Regions from separate parts of the Hymenobacter sediminicola genome, predicted to be linked through region 1. Evidence: riboswitches for the same ligand, from Rfam matches in the RefSeq annotation. Region 1 holds a riboswitch; each other region holds the start of a gene.

The links. Region 1 has a riboswitch for S-adenosylmethionine ahead of H4317_RS12150 (homoserine dehydrogenase). Riboswitches for the same ligand answer to the same signal wherever they lie in the genome.
Region 2: another riboswitch for S-adenosylmethionine. It lies ahead of metH (methionine synthase); the one in region 1 lies ahead of H4317_RS12150 (homoserine dehydrogenase).
Region 3: another riboswitch for S-adenosylmethionine. It lies ahead of H4317_RS16935 (O-acetylhomoserine aminocarboxypropyltransferase/cysteine synthase family protein); the one in region 1 lies ahead of H4317_RS12150 (homoserine dehydrogenase).
Region 4: another riboswitch for S-adenosylmethionine. It lies ahead of H4317_RS11565 (amino acid permease); the one in region 1 lies ahead of H4317_RS12150 (homoserine dehydrogenase).

The regions. Positions count from the first base shown of each region.
Region 1 covers NZ_CP060202.1:2,842,143-2,846,354, reverse strand. The annotation lists gene H4317_RS12155 (dihydrolipoamide acetyltransferase family protein) at 1-1,353, opposite strand, end outside; SAM riboswitch class I at 1,529-1,643, shown strand; gene H4317_RS12150 (homoserine dehydrogenase) at 1,922-3,148, shown strand; gene H4317_RS12145 (hypothetical protein) at 3,307-3,828, opposite strand; gene H4317_RS12140 (hypothetical protein) at 3,864-4,184, opposite strand; gene H4317_RS12135 (HTTM domain-containing protein) at 4,191-4,212, opposite strand, start outside.
Region 2 covers NZ_CP060202.1:215,645-219,856, forward strand. The annotation lists gene H4317_RS00995 (PA14 domain-containing protein) at 167-1,246, opposite strand; SAM riboswitch class I at 1,417-1,530, shown strand; gene metH (methionine synthase) at 1,604-4,212, shown strand, end outside.
Region 3 covers NZ_CP060202.1:3,954,189-3,958,400, forward strand. The annotation lists gene H4317_RS16925 (lipocalin family protein) at 1-49, opposite strand, end outside; gene H4317_RS16930 (LysM peptidoglycan-binding domain-containing protein) at 297-584, shown strand; SAM riboswitch class I at 932-1,044, shown strand; gene H4317_RS16935 (O-acetylhomoserine aminocarboxypropyltransferase/cysteine synthase family protein) at 1,423-2,811, shown strand; gene H4317_RS16940 (homoserine O-acetyltransferase family protein) at 3,055-4,089, shown strand; gene H4317_RS16945 (hypothetical protein) at 4,079-4,212, shown strand, end outside.
Region 4 covers NZ_CP060202.1:2,703,141-2,707,352, reverse strand. The annotation lists gene H4317_RS11575 (EcsC family protein) at 1-682, shown strand, start outside; gene H4317_RS11570 (DUF4890 domain-containing protein) at 842-1,264, opposite strand; SAM riboswitch class I at 1,544-1,637, shown strand; gene H4317_RS11565 (amino acid permease) at 1,959-3,410, shown strand; gene H4317_RS11560 (hypothetical protein) at 3,436-4,161, opposite strand.

The DNA of each region.
Region 1 (4,212 bases):
CACGCGACGCACGAATTGGCCACCGAGCGAGCCATCTACCACGCGGTGGTCGTAGCTGTGGCTCAGGAACATGAAGTGGCGAATGCCAATCAAGTCGCCCTGCGGAGTTTCGATGACGGCCGGCTTCTTCTTGATAGCGCCAACAGCCATGATGGCTACCTGTGGCTGCATGATGATGGGCGTGCCCATCACGTTGCCGAATGAGCCGACGTTGGATACCGTGTAGGTGCCGCCTTCCAGATCTTCGGGCTTCAGCTTGTTGGCGCGGGCGCGGTTGGCGAGGTCATTCACCCGCTTGCTCAAGCCGTTGAGGTTAAGCTGGTCGGCGTTGTGAATCACGGGCACAATGAGGTTGCCGGAAGGCAGCGCCACCGCTACACCCACGTTGATGTCACGCTTCTTGATGATGTAGTCGCCTTCTACCGATACGTTGATGTTCGGGAAGTCCTGGATAGCGCGCGCAATGGCCTGGATGAAGATGGGCGTGAAGGTGAGGTTTTCGCCCTCGCGCTTCTTGTAGCCATCCTTGTGCTTGTTGCGCCAGTTCACGATGTCCGTCACGTCGGCCTCTACGAAGGAAGTAACGTGGGGCGAGATGCGCTTAGAGTCAACCATGCGTTGCGCAATCATTTTGCGCATCCGGTCCATCTCAATCAGTTCCTGGTTTCCACTTACTGAGGGCGCCGCTTTGGGCGCTGCCGCTGGTGTTTGGGCTACTGGCTGTGCTGCCGGAACTGCTGCCTGAAGAGCAGGAGTAGCGGGGGCCTGCTGAGCTGCTGGTTGAGCTGCCGCCGCCTGTGCAGCACCAAGTGGCTTCTTGCCGCCAGCTACATAGTCAAGAATATCTTTCTTCGTGACCCGGCCTTCGCTACCAGTACCGGGCAGATACTCTAGGTCGGCCATCGAAATGCCTTCTTCGCGGGCAATGCTGAGCACCAGCGGCGAATAGAAGCGGCCCGGCTGCGGCTGAGCGGCTGGGGCACTCACTGCCTGCGCTTGGTTGGCCTGTGGGTCGCCGGCTTCGGGCAGATAGGGCACTGCCGCCACGCCGTTGTCGGAGGAGGTAGCAGTGGCTTGGGCAGCTGCCGGAGCAGAAGCACCAGCATTGGCTGCATCAGTTTCCACAATAGCAATAGGAGCGCCTACGGCTACTACCTGGCCTTCCTGCACCAGAATTTCCTGCAGCACGCCGGCATGAATGGCAGGCACTTCGGTATCAACTTTGTCGGTTGCTACTTCAAGCACGGATTCATCCTGCTCGATGGTGTCGCCAACTTGTTTAAGCCATTTCAGGACGGTGCCTTCCATGATGGATTCGCCCATCTTGGGCATCGTCATTTCCACTCGTGCCATGCGGTTGGGGTAGGGGTTGGAGTATTGGGTGGGGAATTTGCGGACTCAAAGGTAACAGAAAGCCACAACGCCGGCCAATGCCATTGGTTGCCGCGCTGCAAATGTCTAGTGCAGGTATACCTACTTGCGTCTGCTGCTTCGGGTTGTATATTTGCCGTGCGCTCCTTTCACGGAGTACTTATCAAGAAAGGCGGAGGGACAGGCCCTATGATGCCTTAGCAACCAGTAGCAATACCAGGTGCTAAATCCTGTTTCAGGCGTGCTACGGCAGGCTTGGGAGAAGATAAGCTGAATGATGCCCCGCTGCTGCGGGTGCGGCTCTTCTGACTTATCGGAAGGGCTTTTTTTATGCCCATTTCGGTAAGGAATCTTGATCAGGTGCTTTGGTAGGGGAGGCGTTTCATTCACCTCAATACGTCCTTTTCCTATGCGTACCACATGCTGTTCTCAACCTGCTACCACTGCCGCTGCTCAGGCATTCGGAAAGAAAACCTGTGCTGATGTTGCCCTACTATGGCCTGGGCTGGCTACTTCTGGTTTGTTTTCCTGGACTGTTTAGGTATTGAATATGCTGCGTAAAAACATCAATATCGGGCTGTTTGGCTTCGGAGTGGTAGGGCAGGGGCTGCACACGGTACTGGAGCGTACGCCGGGCCTGCGGGCCCGCATCGGGCGTATCGGGGTGAAGGACCGCGCTAAGCCGCGTACGTTGCCTCCAGGCCTGTTTACCTTCAGCCGCCACGACTTGCTCGACGACCCTGCGTTGGACGTAATAGTAGAATTGATTGACGATGCTGACGAAGCCTACCTCATTGTGACCGAGGCACTGCGCCGGGGTAAAGCAGTCGTAACGGCTAACAAAAAGATGCTGGCTGAGCATCTGGGGGAGCTTATTGAGTTGCAGCGTGAAACGGGCACGCCGCTCCTCTACGAAGCAGCTGCTTGTGCCAGCCTGCCCGTAATCCGCAATCTGGAAGAGTACTACGACACGGATTTGCTGGAGTCGGTGGAAGGTATCATCAACGGCTCCACCAATTACATTCTTACGGCCATGCACCGCGACGCCTTGTCGTTTGGGCAGGCATTAAGCCAAGCGCAGGCCTTGGGCTTCGCCGAGAGCAACCCCGCTCTGGATGTGGAAGGTCTTGATGCTCGCAACAAGCTGGTGCTGCTGCTAGCCCATGCCTTTGGGCTGGTAGTGGCCCCTGAGCAACTGCTTACGCTTGGCATCGACAGGCTAAGCCCACTGGCTACGGCGTATGCGAAGGAACAAGGCTATGCTCTGAAGCTGGTGGCAGAAGCGCGGCGCTTGCCCAACGGCACTATTGCGGCGGCGGTGCTGCCTACCCTGGTGAAGCCGGAGCACGAACTAGCGCATGTGCACGACGAATACAATGGCCTCATCACCCAAAGCAGTTTCGCCGACCGGCAGTTTTTTCTGGGCCGCGGTGCCGGGGCTTTTCCTACCGCTTCGGCCGTGCTCAGCGACCTGTCGGCCCTCACCTATGGCTACCGCTACGAGTACAAAAAACTGCGCCAGCAAACCCATCTGGCGTTGGGGGCCGCCGCTGCTGAGGTGGAAGTACTGGTTACGTTTACGGCGGAAACAGCCCCAGACCCGGCCGATTTTAGCCGCGTGCATGAGCAGTTCCAATCCGATGTGCGGGGCCACTACCTGACCGGTACTATTGGGCTAGAACAGTTGGCGCAGGCCCGCTGGCTGCGGGAGCCAGGTATTTGTGTCGTGCGGCTACCGGGCTCGTTGCGGGCTGCCCAAGCAGTAGACAAGCAGTAGAAGCTGCCGCTGGTGCCATCGGAAATACGCAATAGAAAAAGGGCCGGGCGGTTTCGGCACAAGTGCCAGAAGCCGTCCGGCCCTTTTTCGTTTCAGCCTTCAGAACAGAAGTTCAGGCGTACTGCTTGGCTGCTTACTCTGGGTGCCGGAATAAGGCCTCAAGTGAGCTGTGGCACTAGGGGCTTCGCAATACTACGGCCAATCATGAGGGCCAGCACGTTGCCCAAAATGATGGAAATGATGTTCATGAAGATGTTCTGCGCGAAAAAAGGAAGTTGCGCGAACGAGCGAACAACAGAATCGTCGGGGACACGCCCGCCTTTCAGCGACATCTGGGCCACGGTTTCGGCGTAGGTCTGCGGAATGCTGGCATCCACAAACTGGCAGTAAAGCAGATCGAGGGAAAAGCAGAACACCAACGTGCCCAATGAAAGCACTAGCAGCAGCCAGATGCCTTTTACTGGATTCAGGTGGTTGCGGAACGCCTCTGCGCGGTGCTGGTAGATTGGAAATGTGTGGAGCAGTCCTTCCGCCAGCAGCATCAGCAGCCCCGGTACCACAGGCAGCAGAATCATCTTGTCGTCGCGGAATAATCCGGTATCAGCATCCATCCAGTTGTAGAATACCGCATAAAGCATTGCCAGGTATACCAACGATGTCAGCAGGGACCAAGTCAGCAAAGGAAAAAGAAGATCTTTTTTCATAGTAAGTAGAGCTAAGAACGTTTTTTCTTGGACGCAGCACGGAGGCTGGCCTGGTAGTACAGGATGCTCAGGCTGGTATGTAGTGCCAGTGTCCAGGTATAGCGCCCGGAAGCATAATCCAGCTTGAAAACCAACGTATTAATCACCAATGCAACGACATAAGGCAGGATGATGCCCAGTAGCAGCAACGCCCGGAAAACCGGATCCTGCACGGCTGTATCTATGGTTCGGGGAAACTGAAAAGAACGGCCGGCAAACAGGCGGCGGTGTAGCCTCAGGCTGGCTGCTGTGGTAGCGAGATGAGACAACAACAGAATCAGGAAAACTGTCATGAGCGCCTAGTTTTGAGAAGAAATGGAT
Region 2 (4,212 bases), 1.9 Mb from region 1:
GCGAACTGTAACTGATGTTGCTACACATATGTTTTCGACTTCACTATTTTTTTCTACTACCTCTTCAAGCAGGTGCGGGCAACAGGCACAAAGCACAGCTTACTGCTGAGTAATATCCTGAAACTCTAGATACATCTACCTGGCTGGAGGCAGTAATTCGTACTGTTTATTGCACCACCACTTCCACGCGGCGGTTGCGGGGGCGTTGCTGCGGGTCACGGTTGTCCACTATGGGGTGGGTGCCGCCGTAGCCACGGGCCGTTAGCCGCACCGAGTCGATGCCTTGCTGCACGAGGTACTGCCGCACCACGCGTGCCCGCTGCTCGGACAGGCGCAGGTTGAGAGCAACATCTCCCACATTATCCGTGTGGCCTCCTATTTCGAGGCGCAGTGTAGGCTGAGCCCGCAACGTACGGGCCAATTCATTCAGCACCGGCCGCGACGAGGGCAGCAGTGCAGCTGTACTCTGCGTGAAATACAAGTTAGGCAGCGTAACAGCGGAACCAGCCCGTAATGCACCTAAGTCAGGTAGCGTGGCAGCCGTATCCGTAGTAACGTTGGCACGGGGTGGGGCTACATCCGCCGTTGCTCTGGACTGCGCTACCGCCACCGACCGGCGTGTTTGGCGCGCGGCAGCGGCGGGCCGGGGCGCCGGCTGCACCGCAACAGGTGGCGCGGGTGCGGGTCTGGTGGGCGGGCGAGTGGGTTCAGGAATCGGTTTAGCCGTGGCCGGAAGAGCGGCAAAAAGCTGTTGCTGGCTAACGGGCTGGAATTCAGATGTTGGCTGGTCGGTGCGGCGCCACTGTAGCAGTGCCCTTGACTCCCAGCGGTTCTGAAAATATTCGACTCGCAACGGATAGTAGCGGCCTCCTTCCAGCCGAATGCGCACGGAAGCCGGCACGTGGTCCTGGTCGCGCCAGAAATCGATGAGGCGTTTCCTGCCCAGCCAGAAACGCAGCCCGTCATCCATCACGGTACTGAACTCATACTCGCCGGTTTCAGGCACCAGCAGCCAGCCTTCCCAGCGCACCGAGAAATATTCGGCCTGCACCCCGGGCGCAGGCGGCTTCTTGTCCCAGTTGAAATCAATAGCTGCGTCGGAGCGGGTAAGCACCTTCTGCTCGAAATTCATCCCATTGTAATACGTGCCCTGCAGGCCAGTACCGGCCGGCATTTTCTGTGCCAGGCTATTTCCGGCCCATAGGAGCAGCCCCGGCAGCACAACAGTGTAGAAACGAAGTAGCATAGTCAACCATTAATGGGAAACAGAAACGACCAACTAGGAAACGATACTATATGCCAGCAATTATATTAATTCAGCTCAAAACTTCTTTGCTCTTCCGGCTGGCTCCTGGCTTGCTAGGCCTCTTTTCTACGAATTGAAATTTGAAGATTCCGGTTGTATCTTCGCTGTGTTACTTATCCAGAAAGACCGAGGGACTGGGCCCGACGACGTCTTAGCAACCTGAAATAAAACAAGGTGCTAATTCCCTTTCCAGGGCCTTTGCGGGCAATGGAAGAAGATAAGTACGGAACCGGCCTTCGCGCCCGGCTCTTTCTGGATAGGCACTTTTTGCCGCTGATTCCCCTTAGAAGAGCCGATATGCCGACCGTCCTCCCTGCCTCCGCCACTACTGCGTCTCCCCTCCACGACATCCTGCGTCAGCGCGTGCTGATTCTCGACGGCGCTATGGGCACCATGATTCAGCGCCATACGCTCACGGAGGAGGATTTCCGGGGCACGCGCTTCGCCGACCACCCCAAGCCTCTGCGCGGCAACAACGACCTGCTCAGCCTCACGCGGCCTGATATTATCCGCGGCATTCACGACGAGTATTTCGCGGCCGGGGCCGACATGGTGGAAACCAACACGTTTAGCGGCACCACCATCGCCCAGGCCGACTACGGGCTGGAGCATGTGGTATATGAGCTGAACTACGAGTCGGCGCGGCTGGCGCGGGAGTCGGCTGATGCGTTTACGGCCCTCACGCCCGACAAGCCGCGCTTCGTGGCCGGGGCCGTGGGGCCCACCAACCGCACCGCCAGCCTCTCGCCCGACGTGAACCGCCCCGGCTTCCGGGCCGTGACGTTCGATGAGCTGGCCACCGCCTATCTGGAGCAGGTGCGCGGCCTCGTGGACGGCGGCTCCGACGCGCTGCTCATCGAAACCATCTTCGACACGCTCAACGCCAAAGCAGCTTTGTACGCGGTGCAGAAGTTCTTCGACGAAGGCGGCAAAGTGGTGCCCGTCATGATTTCGGGCACGATTACCGACGCTTCGGGCCGCACCCTGAGCGGGCAGACGGTGGAGGCCTTCTGGAACTCCATCCGCCACCTGCCGCTCTTGAGCGTAGGGCTGAACTGCGCCCTCGGTGCCGACCAGCTGAAGGTGTACATCAAGGAGCTGAGCCGCATTGCCGACGTACACATTTCGGCTTACCCCAACGCCGGCTTGCCCAACGCGTTTGGTGGCTACGATGAGTCGGCCCAGGAATTTGCGGGCGTGGTGGAAGGCTACCTGGCCGACGGACTGGTGACGGTGGTGGGCGGCTGTTGCGGCACCACGCCCCAGCACATCGGTGAGCTGGCCCGGCTGGCGGAGAAATACGCGCCACGGGCGTTACCGGAAGTACCCAAAGCCACCCGCCTGAGTGGCCTGGAACCGTTCGGCGTGTATCCCGACAGTCTGTTCGTGAACGTGGGCGAGCGGTGCAACGTGACGGGTAGCCGAGCCTTCGCCCGCCTCATCCGCACCGGCAACTATGAGCAGGCCCTGCAGGTGGCCCGCGACCAAGTGGAAGGCGGCGCGCAGGTCATCGACGTGAACATGGACGAAGGCATGCTGGACTCGGAGCAGGCCATGACTACGTTCCTGAACCTGATTGCTTCGGAGCCCGACATTTCGCGGGTGCCCGTCATGATTGACTCCTCGAAGTGGAGCGTGCTCGAAGCCGGCCTCAAGTGCGTGCAGGGCAAGAGCATCGTCAACTCCATTTCGCTCAAGGAAGGCGAAGAAGTATTTAAACAGCGGGCCCGTACCGTGCGCCAGTACGGCGCGGCCGTGGTGGTTATGGCCTTCGACGAGAACGGCCAGGCCGACAACTACGAGAAGCGCATCGAAATCTGCCGGCGCAGCTACGATATCCTGGTGAACGAAGTCGGTTTCCCGGCCGAGGACATCATCTTCGACCCCAACATCCTGACGGTGGGCACCGGCATGGAAGAGCACCGCAACTACGCGCTGGACTTCATCGAGGCCGTCCGCTGGATTAAAGCCAACCTGCCCGGCGCCCTCACCAGCGGTGGCGTCTCAAACATCAGTTTCTCCTTCCGCGGCAACGACGTGGTGCGCGAGGCCATGCACTCTTCCTTCCTCTACCACGCCATCCGCGCCGGCCTGGACATGGGCATCGTGAACCCCAGTCAGCTGGCTGTGTACGACGAGGTTCCGAAGGACCTGCTGGAGCTGGTGGAAGACGTGCTCCTGAACCGTCGCCCCGATGCTACTGAGCGTCTCGTGGACTTTGCCGACACGGTGAAGCAGAAGGACAAGGTGGAAGTGGTGGCCGACGCCTGGCGCAGCCTCCCGGTGAAGGAACGCCTGCAACACGCGCTGGTGAAAGGCATTACCGAATTCATCGACCAGGACACCGAGGAGGTGCGGCAGCTGGTGGGCCGCCCGCTGGAGGTGATTGAAGGCCCGCTAATGGCCGGTATGAACGTGGTGGGTGACCTGTTCGGGGCGGGCAAAATGTTTTTGCCCCAGGTGGTGAAATCGGCCCGGGTGATGAAGAAAGCGGTGGCCTACTTGGAGCCCTACCTGCTGGCCGACAAGCAGAGCGGCGACCGGCAAACAGCCGGCAAAATTCTGCTGGCCACAGTGAAAGGCGACGTGCACGACATCGGCAAGAACATCGTGGGCGTGGTGCTGGCCTGCAACAACTTCGATATTGTGGACCTGGGCGTGATGGTGCCGCTGGAACGTATTCTCGACGAAGCCGCCAAGCAGCAAGTGGACGTCATCGGGCTAAGCGGCCTGATTACACCGAGCCTCGATGAAATGGTGTACGTGGCGCAGGAAATGGAGAAGCGCGGCCTGAAAACGCCGTTGCTCATCGGTGGTGCTACCACCTCACGCCTGCACGCCGCCGTGAAGATTGCGCCCAACTACTCCGGACCCATCGTGCACGTCAACGACGCGTCCCGCTCGGT
Region 3 (4,212 bases), 1.1 Mb from region 1:
GCACGAGCAGGCTGGCCAGGTAGCGGAACGGATGGGAGAGGGTTTTCATACGTTTCTTGATGGTTGGTTGGGAGATGAGTACTGCTCTTGATGCACGCGCCAAGCACTGGCTGGCATTGTAGCAGTTGTTGGGCTTCTTACGGCAGCAACCCGCAAGTTGTTCAATACTTCAAAGCCTGAATATGACGCACGGATGCTCATAACTTATTGTTGGCCTTGGCGTAAAAAGCCCTGACCAGCAACCGTTGTGTTTCTCGTCAATCTTTCTCCCTCTCATCCAAAACCAACGCACGACTATGGGACTGTTTGATTTTCTCTCGAATGAAGGCGAAAAAAAGCCCGTTGAGCCCGCTAACAAGCCCGCTGCCGGAGGTGGTACCGATTTTTTCGGCAATGCCAACGCGAATGCTGAGCAAGGTGAAACCTACACCGTAGTAAGCGGTGATTCGCTGTCGAAAATTGCCAAAAACCATTACGGAGATGCTGCCAAATGGCACCAGATCTACGATGCCAACAAAGGCATCATCGGTTCTAATCCCGACCACATTGAGGTAGGCCAAGTGCTTACGATGCCTAAATTATAGATTTCCCCACACAGGAAAAGTTATAAAAGCCACTCAAATCTGAGTGGCTTTTTTATTGCTCTAATTGGCCGAAGACACTTGTTTTACCCCTACTGATCCGGGCACTATCAGTATAGTTCTGCCACCTGGTTTGGATGCCTGTGGTTAGCCTGAGCGTAGATCACCATGCATCTAAAAATCATATTACTTTGATTTATAATATGTTAATAGCATTTTATAAATACTGCTAGCAATCTGTGCTGACACGTAAAATATTTTTCGCAGCTATTGCGGATATCAAATTTGCGCGTATACCTTTGCAACACCAACTCGGTACTCCCCCGCTCGCGGCGGGGCAGTTTTCATAGGATTTATACAGAAGCGGCGAGAGAACAGGCTCCCTGACCCGCTGGCAACCTTCGACCGCGCGAAAGGTGCCAATTCCTGCCCGACCGGCTTTTGCCGACGGGGCATATAACTCGAGTGCCATGGAAAACACCCTCGCTTTCGTTCTGCCGTACCCTGCCGCCCCGGTTGCCTCTTGGCATACCGCCTCGCCGCTGGGTTTCCGCGTTTCTGAGCCTGCCATTGCGGCTTCTACTTCTAGACTGCGAAAGCGCTGTTGCGGCGCGTGTTGTTGCTAGCCTGATTTCCGGTTAGCCAGCGCTCCTGCCTTCCCCAACGCCTATGCCCGGCATTCCCGTGGCGGCCGTTGGCGGACCCTCCCACAGTTTACTGTTTGCCGTGCTGCATCGTCAGCCGATACTGAGGCTGTGGCCCCTGTGCGCATTACAGTAGCCGTTTCAGCGTATTTCACTTCGCTTTTCCTCCTGCTTCTTTCTTAAAATCAAAGACTACTATGTCTACTCCAGCCCTTCATTTCGAGACGCTCCAACTCCACGCCGGCCAGCAGCCCGACCCCGTAACCGGGTCCCGCGCAGTGCCTATTCACCAAACTACTTCCTACGTGTTCAAGAATGCAGAGCACGGCGCCAACCTGTTTGCGCTGAAGGAGTTCGGCAACATCTACACCCGTTTGATGAACCCGACTACCGATGTGTTTGAGCAGCGTATTGCGGCGTTGGAAGGCGGCGTAGCGGCGTTGGCTGTAGCATCGGGGCAGGCCGCGCAGTTCATTGCCCTCAACAACATTCTGCAGGCTGGCGACAATTTTGTGAGTACCACGCATCTGTATGGTGGCACCTACAACCAATTTAAAGTGGCCTTCAAACGGCTGGGCATTGAGGTTCGCTTCGCTGATGGCGACCGGCCAGAAAAGTTTGAGGCACTGATTGATGAGAACACCAAGGCACTCTACCTCGAGACCATCGGCAACCCCAGCTTCAGCGTGCCGGACTTCGAGCGGATTGCGGCCATTGCCAAGAAGCACGACCTGCCACTAATCGTCGATAATACGTTTGGGGCGGGCGGCTACTTGTTCCGGCCCCTGGAGCACGGCGCGCACATCGTGGTAGAATCGGCCACGAAATGGATTGGCGGACACGGCACCAGCATCGGGGGCGTGATTGTGGATGGTGGCACCTATGATTTCGGCAACGGCAAGTTTCCGCAGTTTACGGAGCCGAGTGAGGGCTACCACGGGCTGGTATTCAATGAGGTATTTGGCAAAGGCGGGCCATTCGGCAACATTGCCTTTATTATCCGGGCCCGGGTAGAAGGGCTGCGCGATTTTGGGCCTTCACAAAGCCCATTCAACTCTTTCCTGTTATTGCAAGGCCTCGAAACGCTGAGCCTACGCGTGGAGCGCACTGTGGAAAACACGCTGCGCATCGCGACGTGGCTGGAACAGCATCCGCAAGTGGAAGCGGTGAACTATCCGGGTCTGAAAAGCAGCCCCTATTACGGGCTAGCTCAGAAATACCTGACCCGCGGTGCTGGCGGGGTGCTCACCTTCGCCATCAGAGGCAGCAAGGATACGGCGACTCAATTTATCGACAACCTGAAACTGGTGAGCCACTTGGCCAACGTCGGCGACGCCAAAACGCTCATCATCCAGCCCTCAGCTACTACGCACCAGCAGCTTTCCGAAGCCGAGCAGCGCGCCGCCGGCGTTACGCCAACGTTGCTGCGTTTGTCGGTGGGCATTGAGCACTTCGAAGATATTCGCGCTGATCTGGCGCAGGCGTTTGAGGCGGTGCGCAATGCCGTACCGCAGAAAACCCAGACTTCGGACAGCACGCTGCTGCCGGAGCCGCAACCCGAACATGCCGCTACGCTGGAGGTCTAGAGAGAGGGGTAAAGTCCGGCCGTTTTGAGAGGGCGGCCGGCTTCACCTCCAGACTAGCGGTACGCGGGCAAGAAGCTGCTTTTTTTGTGAGAGAGGGAAGTAGCCCTACTTGTCCGCCCATAGCCGGGGCTGAGCTGGCAGAAGCTGGCTCAGCCTGCGGGCTATACTAATAAAAGGCATTCTGAAGCATGGCTTCAGCTGCATTCCGAAATGGGTATCCGTTTCAATTTCATTTGACGAGTTATGAGCGACGAACCGCACTTCTTCCGGCTGCCCCGTGCTTTACGGCTGGAAAGTGGCGCCGTGCTGCCGCAGGTGGAAGTAGCATACCAGACCTACGGCCACCTCAAGCCCACCCGCGACAACGTGGTATGGGTATGCCACGCCCTGACCGCCAACGCCAACGTGCTGGACTGGTGGCCCGGCCTGTTCGGAGCAAGCTGCTATTTCGACCCTGCGGACTGGTTTATTGTCTGCGCCAATGTGGTGGGCTCTTGCTATGGCAGCACCGGTCCGCTTTCCGTGGACGAAACAACCGGTCTGGCGGCTTATCAGGAGTTTCCGCTTCTCACCGTCCGCGACCTGGTGGCGGTGCATGAGGCGCTACGGGAGCATCTGGCCCTGCACCAAATTCATACCCTAATTGGTGGCTCATTGGGCGGGCAGCAAGCGGTGGAATGGGCGGTGCAGCGGCCGGCCTTGTTTGAAAATCTAGTGCTACTGGCCACCAATGCGCGTCATTCGGCTTGGGGCATTGCGTTCAATGAAGCGCAGCGGCTGGCTATTCTCGCCGACCCAAGTTACTCTACCACTGCTCCCGATGGGGGCGCCGCTGGCCTGCGGGCAGCTAGGGCGGTGGCCCTGCTTAGCTACCGCAGCTATGACGCTTACCAGCGGAGCCAGACCGAGCCCAACGAGGAAGCGCTGGACGACTATAGGGCCAGTTCCTACCAGCGCTACCAGGGCGACAAGCTGGTGGCCCGCTTCAACGCCCACTCCTACGTGGCCCTTTCCCGGACAATGGACACGCACCATGTAGGGCGCGGCCGAAGCGGCATTCGGGCGGCGCTGGAGCGGATTCGGGCCCGTACACTGGTGATTGGTATTACGTCGGATGTGCTATTTCCGCCTGCCGAGCAGCAGTTACTGGCACGCTACATCCAGGGGGCCATGTACGCCGAGATGGACTCGCCCTTCGGCCATGACGGATTCCTGATTGAAACCGCTCAAATCACACATGTACTCGAACGATTTTACGTCCAGACCTATGTTCATTGATTCTGTGCCGTTTACCGGGTTATCGGACGGTTTAACTCAACCAGACTATACTTTTCGCTTCGAGGAGCAACCTGCAGCTGCTATTGACAAGGCTTTTGCAGCCAGCTTTGGCCAAACCATCAG
Region 4 (4,212 bases), 140 kb from region 1:
TCCTTCGCTGCTGAACCGGGTGGCGCGGCGTGTGCAGGCGCGGTTGAATGCGTTGCTACCGGAAAAGGTGCACGCGGCTATTACCTCGGCTATCAAGCAGATGGTGCGCGGCGTGTTGTTTGGCTCCGAGTATGTCACGCAGAAGCCACTTCTTACGGGCACGCTGGCGGAGCGCGAAGAGGCCGTGCAACGCCGCATCCGGGCCTACCGCAATACAGCCGCCGCCGAAGGAGCCGTGACGGGCGCCGGTGGCTTCCTGCTCGGCCTCGCCGATTTTCCGCTGCTGCTCAGCATCAAGCTCAAGCTGCTTTTCGATGTGGCCGCCCTCTACGGCTACGATGCGCGCGACTATTCCGAGCGGGTTTATCTGTTGCACATTTTCCAGCTGGCCTTCAGCAGCCAGCACACCCGCAATGAAACCTACCAGCGCCTTGCCACCTGGGAAACCTACCGCCACACGCTTCCGCCCGACGTGCACGACTTCGATTGGCGCACCTTCCAGCAGGAGTACCGCGACTACATCGACCTCGCTAAAATGGCCCAGCTGGTACCCGTTATTGGGGCGGCAGTAGGAGCAGTGGCTAACTACCGCCTTCTGGAGCAGCTTGGCGAAACCGCTATCAACTGCTACCGCATGCGCTGGTTTGAGGGCCAAGAACCGAAAAAGGAGTTGTCATCCTGAGCGGAGCGAAGGACCTTATCACGCCCCCACAAGTATCAACGGCGTCGGGCATAACAAGGTCCTTCGCTCCGCTCAAGATGACTCGGTATTTTCAAAATACCAAAGCACAAAAGAGCCCCGCCAATGCTGGCGGGGCTCTTTGCTTATTCACTGCGAAAACTAACCTTTGGCTTTGCGGTGGCCTTTGTGCTTTTCGGCTTTTTCAGCGCGCAGCTGGGCGTATTTGGTGTACTGCTCGGCACTCAGGATTTGTTTGAGCTGCGCTTCGTACCGCTCCTTGCCAGCCTTCATTGCCTGATGGCGCTGGGTTTTGTCGGTGGTGGCAAGCTGGGCGCGCTTGGCCTCCATTTCCTTGTACCGGACAATGTGCAGCTCACGCACTTGTGCCGTCTGAGCGGCGGATAAACCCAACTCCTTTGCGAGGCGTTGCGCGGCGTGGTCGGCGCGCTGTTCGGGTGTTTTTGGCGTTTTGCCGGCCTGCTCCATTCTGGCCTTGCGGTCGGGTTTGGTGGTAGCTGTCTGGGCTGAAGCTACACTAACCGAAAAGGCAAAAACAGCGAGCAGAACGAGAGGATTTTTCATGACAGAGGTATTAGAATTGTTGAATTTGAGAAAAGAGGCACTTGCGCTTTGAGGGCAGTTTTTGTGCTTGTGGAATGCCTATACGCAACTCAGATGCCAGTTTTTTCAAATAGAATAGTTCGGGTGAAATAAAAAAAAGTCAATAGTGGGGTTAAACTTTACCTGCAATGTGTGGTCGGCTCTTCGCAAGGTGGCTATGGAAGTACCACACGCCGGTTTGTAAATGCACGTCGGCCGAACGTACCTTTGCCGCATCAATTCTTTACCGACAAAGGATTGTTTTTATACAGAGGCGCTGAGAGACAGGCTCTATGAAGCGTCGGCAACCACCCGGATACTGCCGGAACGGTGCCAATTCCTGACCATATAAAAACAAGTTGCCGTGGATTTCCTGCCTCGCCTTACTGCCCGTTTCGTTGTTTCTGCTGCTTTCCGGCGCCTACCTATGGAGGCCCGGGGCTGTTGTAGCACAGGCTGTTGTTGCTGCTGAGTGCACCTGGAATTGCTGATCGGGTCTATCCCTTGTCGGTTGGTAATGGGCTAGGCTGATGCCTGCCTGCGTTTTCTTCCCCTGTATTTTCTGGCTGCCCGGCCCGCTTGCCTAGCTGGCATGCGGCTCTGCGCTTCTGCCCGTGGCAGATGGCGCCGGCCTGTTCACTGATCCGCGAAGCTGCGCTTCGTGCTGCCCTATTGTATGCTTAAAAAATCATTGGAACTGCTGCGGCAGGAAGCGGCTGAAACGGGCGCTAACACTCTCAAACGAAGCCTGAACGGCTTCAATCTCATCACCATCGGCATTGGTGTTATCATCGGGGCGGGCCTGTTCTCCCTCACCGGTATTGCGGCCGCCAACAATGCCGGGCCGGCCGTTACGCTTTCCTTCATTGTGGCGGCGGTGGGTTGTGCGTTTTCAGCGCTGTGCTACGCCGAATTTGCCTCCATGGTACCTGTGTCCGGCTCAGCCTACACCTACGCCTACGCCACTATGGGTGAGCTGTTTGCCTGGATTATCGGTTGGGACTTGGTGCTGGAATACTCGGTGGGGGCTGCCACGGTAGCCATCAGTTGGTCGCAGTACCTGCTCAAATTCTTGAGCAAATACGGTATCAACCTGCCACCGCAGCTCGTGCTTTCCCCTTTCGAAACGGCCAAGCTCGCCGATGGAAGCATCGTACACGGCTTTGTGAACGTACCGGCCATGCTCATTGTGCTGGCCATTACCATGATTATTATTCGTGGCACGCAAGGCTCAGCGTGGTTCAATGCGCTGGTAGTCACGCTGAAAGTGGCCGTGGTGCTGGTGTTTATCGGGCTGGGGTGGCAATACATTGATCCGGCTAACTACCAGCCATACATTCCGCAGAATACGGGTGTATTCGGCGAGTTTGGCTGGAGCGGCATTCTGCGCGGGGCCGGCGTAGTATTCTTCGTGTTCATCGGCTTCGATATTGTGGCTACTATGGCGCAGGAGACCAAGAATCCACAGCGCAATATGCCCATCGGCATCATTGGCTCGCTGCTGGTGTGTACGGTGCTGTTTGTGCTTTTCGGCCACGTGATGACCGGCCTAGCTAACTACACCGAGTTCAAGGACAGTGCGGCGCCAGTGGCCATTGCCATCGAAAAAACGCCGTATGCCTGGCTGTCGTCGGCCGTGATTCTGGCCATTATCATCGGCTACACGTCCGTGATTCTGGTGGATTTGCTGGGGCAGAGCCGCGTATTTTTCTCCATGGCGAAGGACGGCCTGCTGCCGCCGGTTTTCGCCCGCATTCACGAGCGGTTCCGCACGCCATTGCAGTCGAATCTTTTGCTGGGGCTGTTTATTGCGCTGTTTGCCGGCTTCGTGCCCATTTCGGTAGTGGGCGAGATGACGAGCATCGGCACGCTGCTGGCCTTTGTAATGGTGTGCGTGGGCATCCTGATTATGCGCAAGAAAGAGCCTAACGCGCCGCGCGGCTTCCGCACGCCGTTCGTGCCGCTGGTGCCCATTCTCGGCATCCTGACCTGCGTGCTGATGATGGTGTCGTTGCCGTGGGAAACGTGGCTGCGGCTGGCCGTGTGGCTGGCTATCGGCCTAGGCATCTATTTCGGGTACGGCCGCAAGCACAGCAAGCTGGGGAATGCCGAAGACGCGAGCCGGTAGGCGAAGAGCGGGAAAGAGTGTTCCGCTATGGCACTCTTTCCCACACTTCGCCCGCTTTGCTGACCATCTTCACCATTCCCGCGCGGCGGTCGTAGTACAGTTCCTGCATGAAAGAGGAAGGTGCCGATGGGCAAGAGGGTCCTCTATCTGTGCCAATGAATGCAATGACATCGTTGTACTGCCGGCCCCGGACTGTGATCTGCATAAATGGACCATTCAAGTTCTCACCGCGTGGGAACTTCAAACCCCAACAATTGAAATAGTCGCTGTTCAAATTCGTATTGCCAACAAACCCGTACCACATTCCTTCCACGTAAAACTGGCTTCGATTCTTGTCGTATCCCCCGGATATCGAATTTGAAAGCATCGCAGCGTCACGATGAAATTGTATTTCCTGTGTTCCGCGCATGCTATCAGTGGCACTCAACCAAACAGTTACTCGGTCGTGGTAGCTCAAAAGTTTAGGTGTACCACTAGGTATTCCAGGAGGGCCGTATTCTCTTTTATCAGCTTTATTTTGTTGATAGACTTTGTTGACTCGATACCCTCGCTGTACGCCTTGCTGGTTCTCAAATCTCCAGACTTCGCCTTCCTGCGCGGATAGCCATGGTTTGTCGCTGTCAGTGAAGTGGTAATAAGGTATGCCATCAATCATGCGCAGGCCATCCACTGTTTCCTCCTTTTTACAAGACGAGCTGAGCACGGTGGCCCAACTCAACAGCAGGTACATCAGAATGTGTGTCTTGCTCATACCAGTAAGCTGTTAGTTTCTGCTGAATGTCGCTCTACACATGCAGATAGC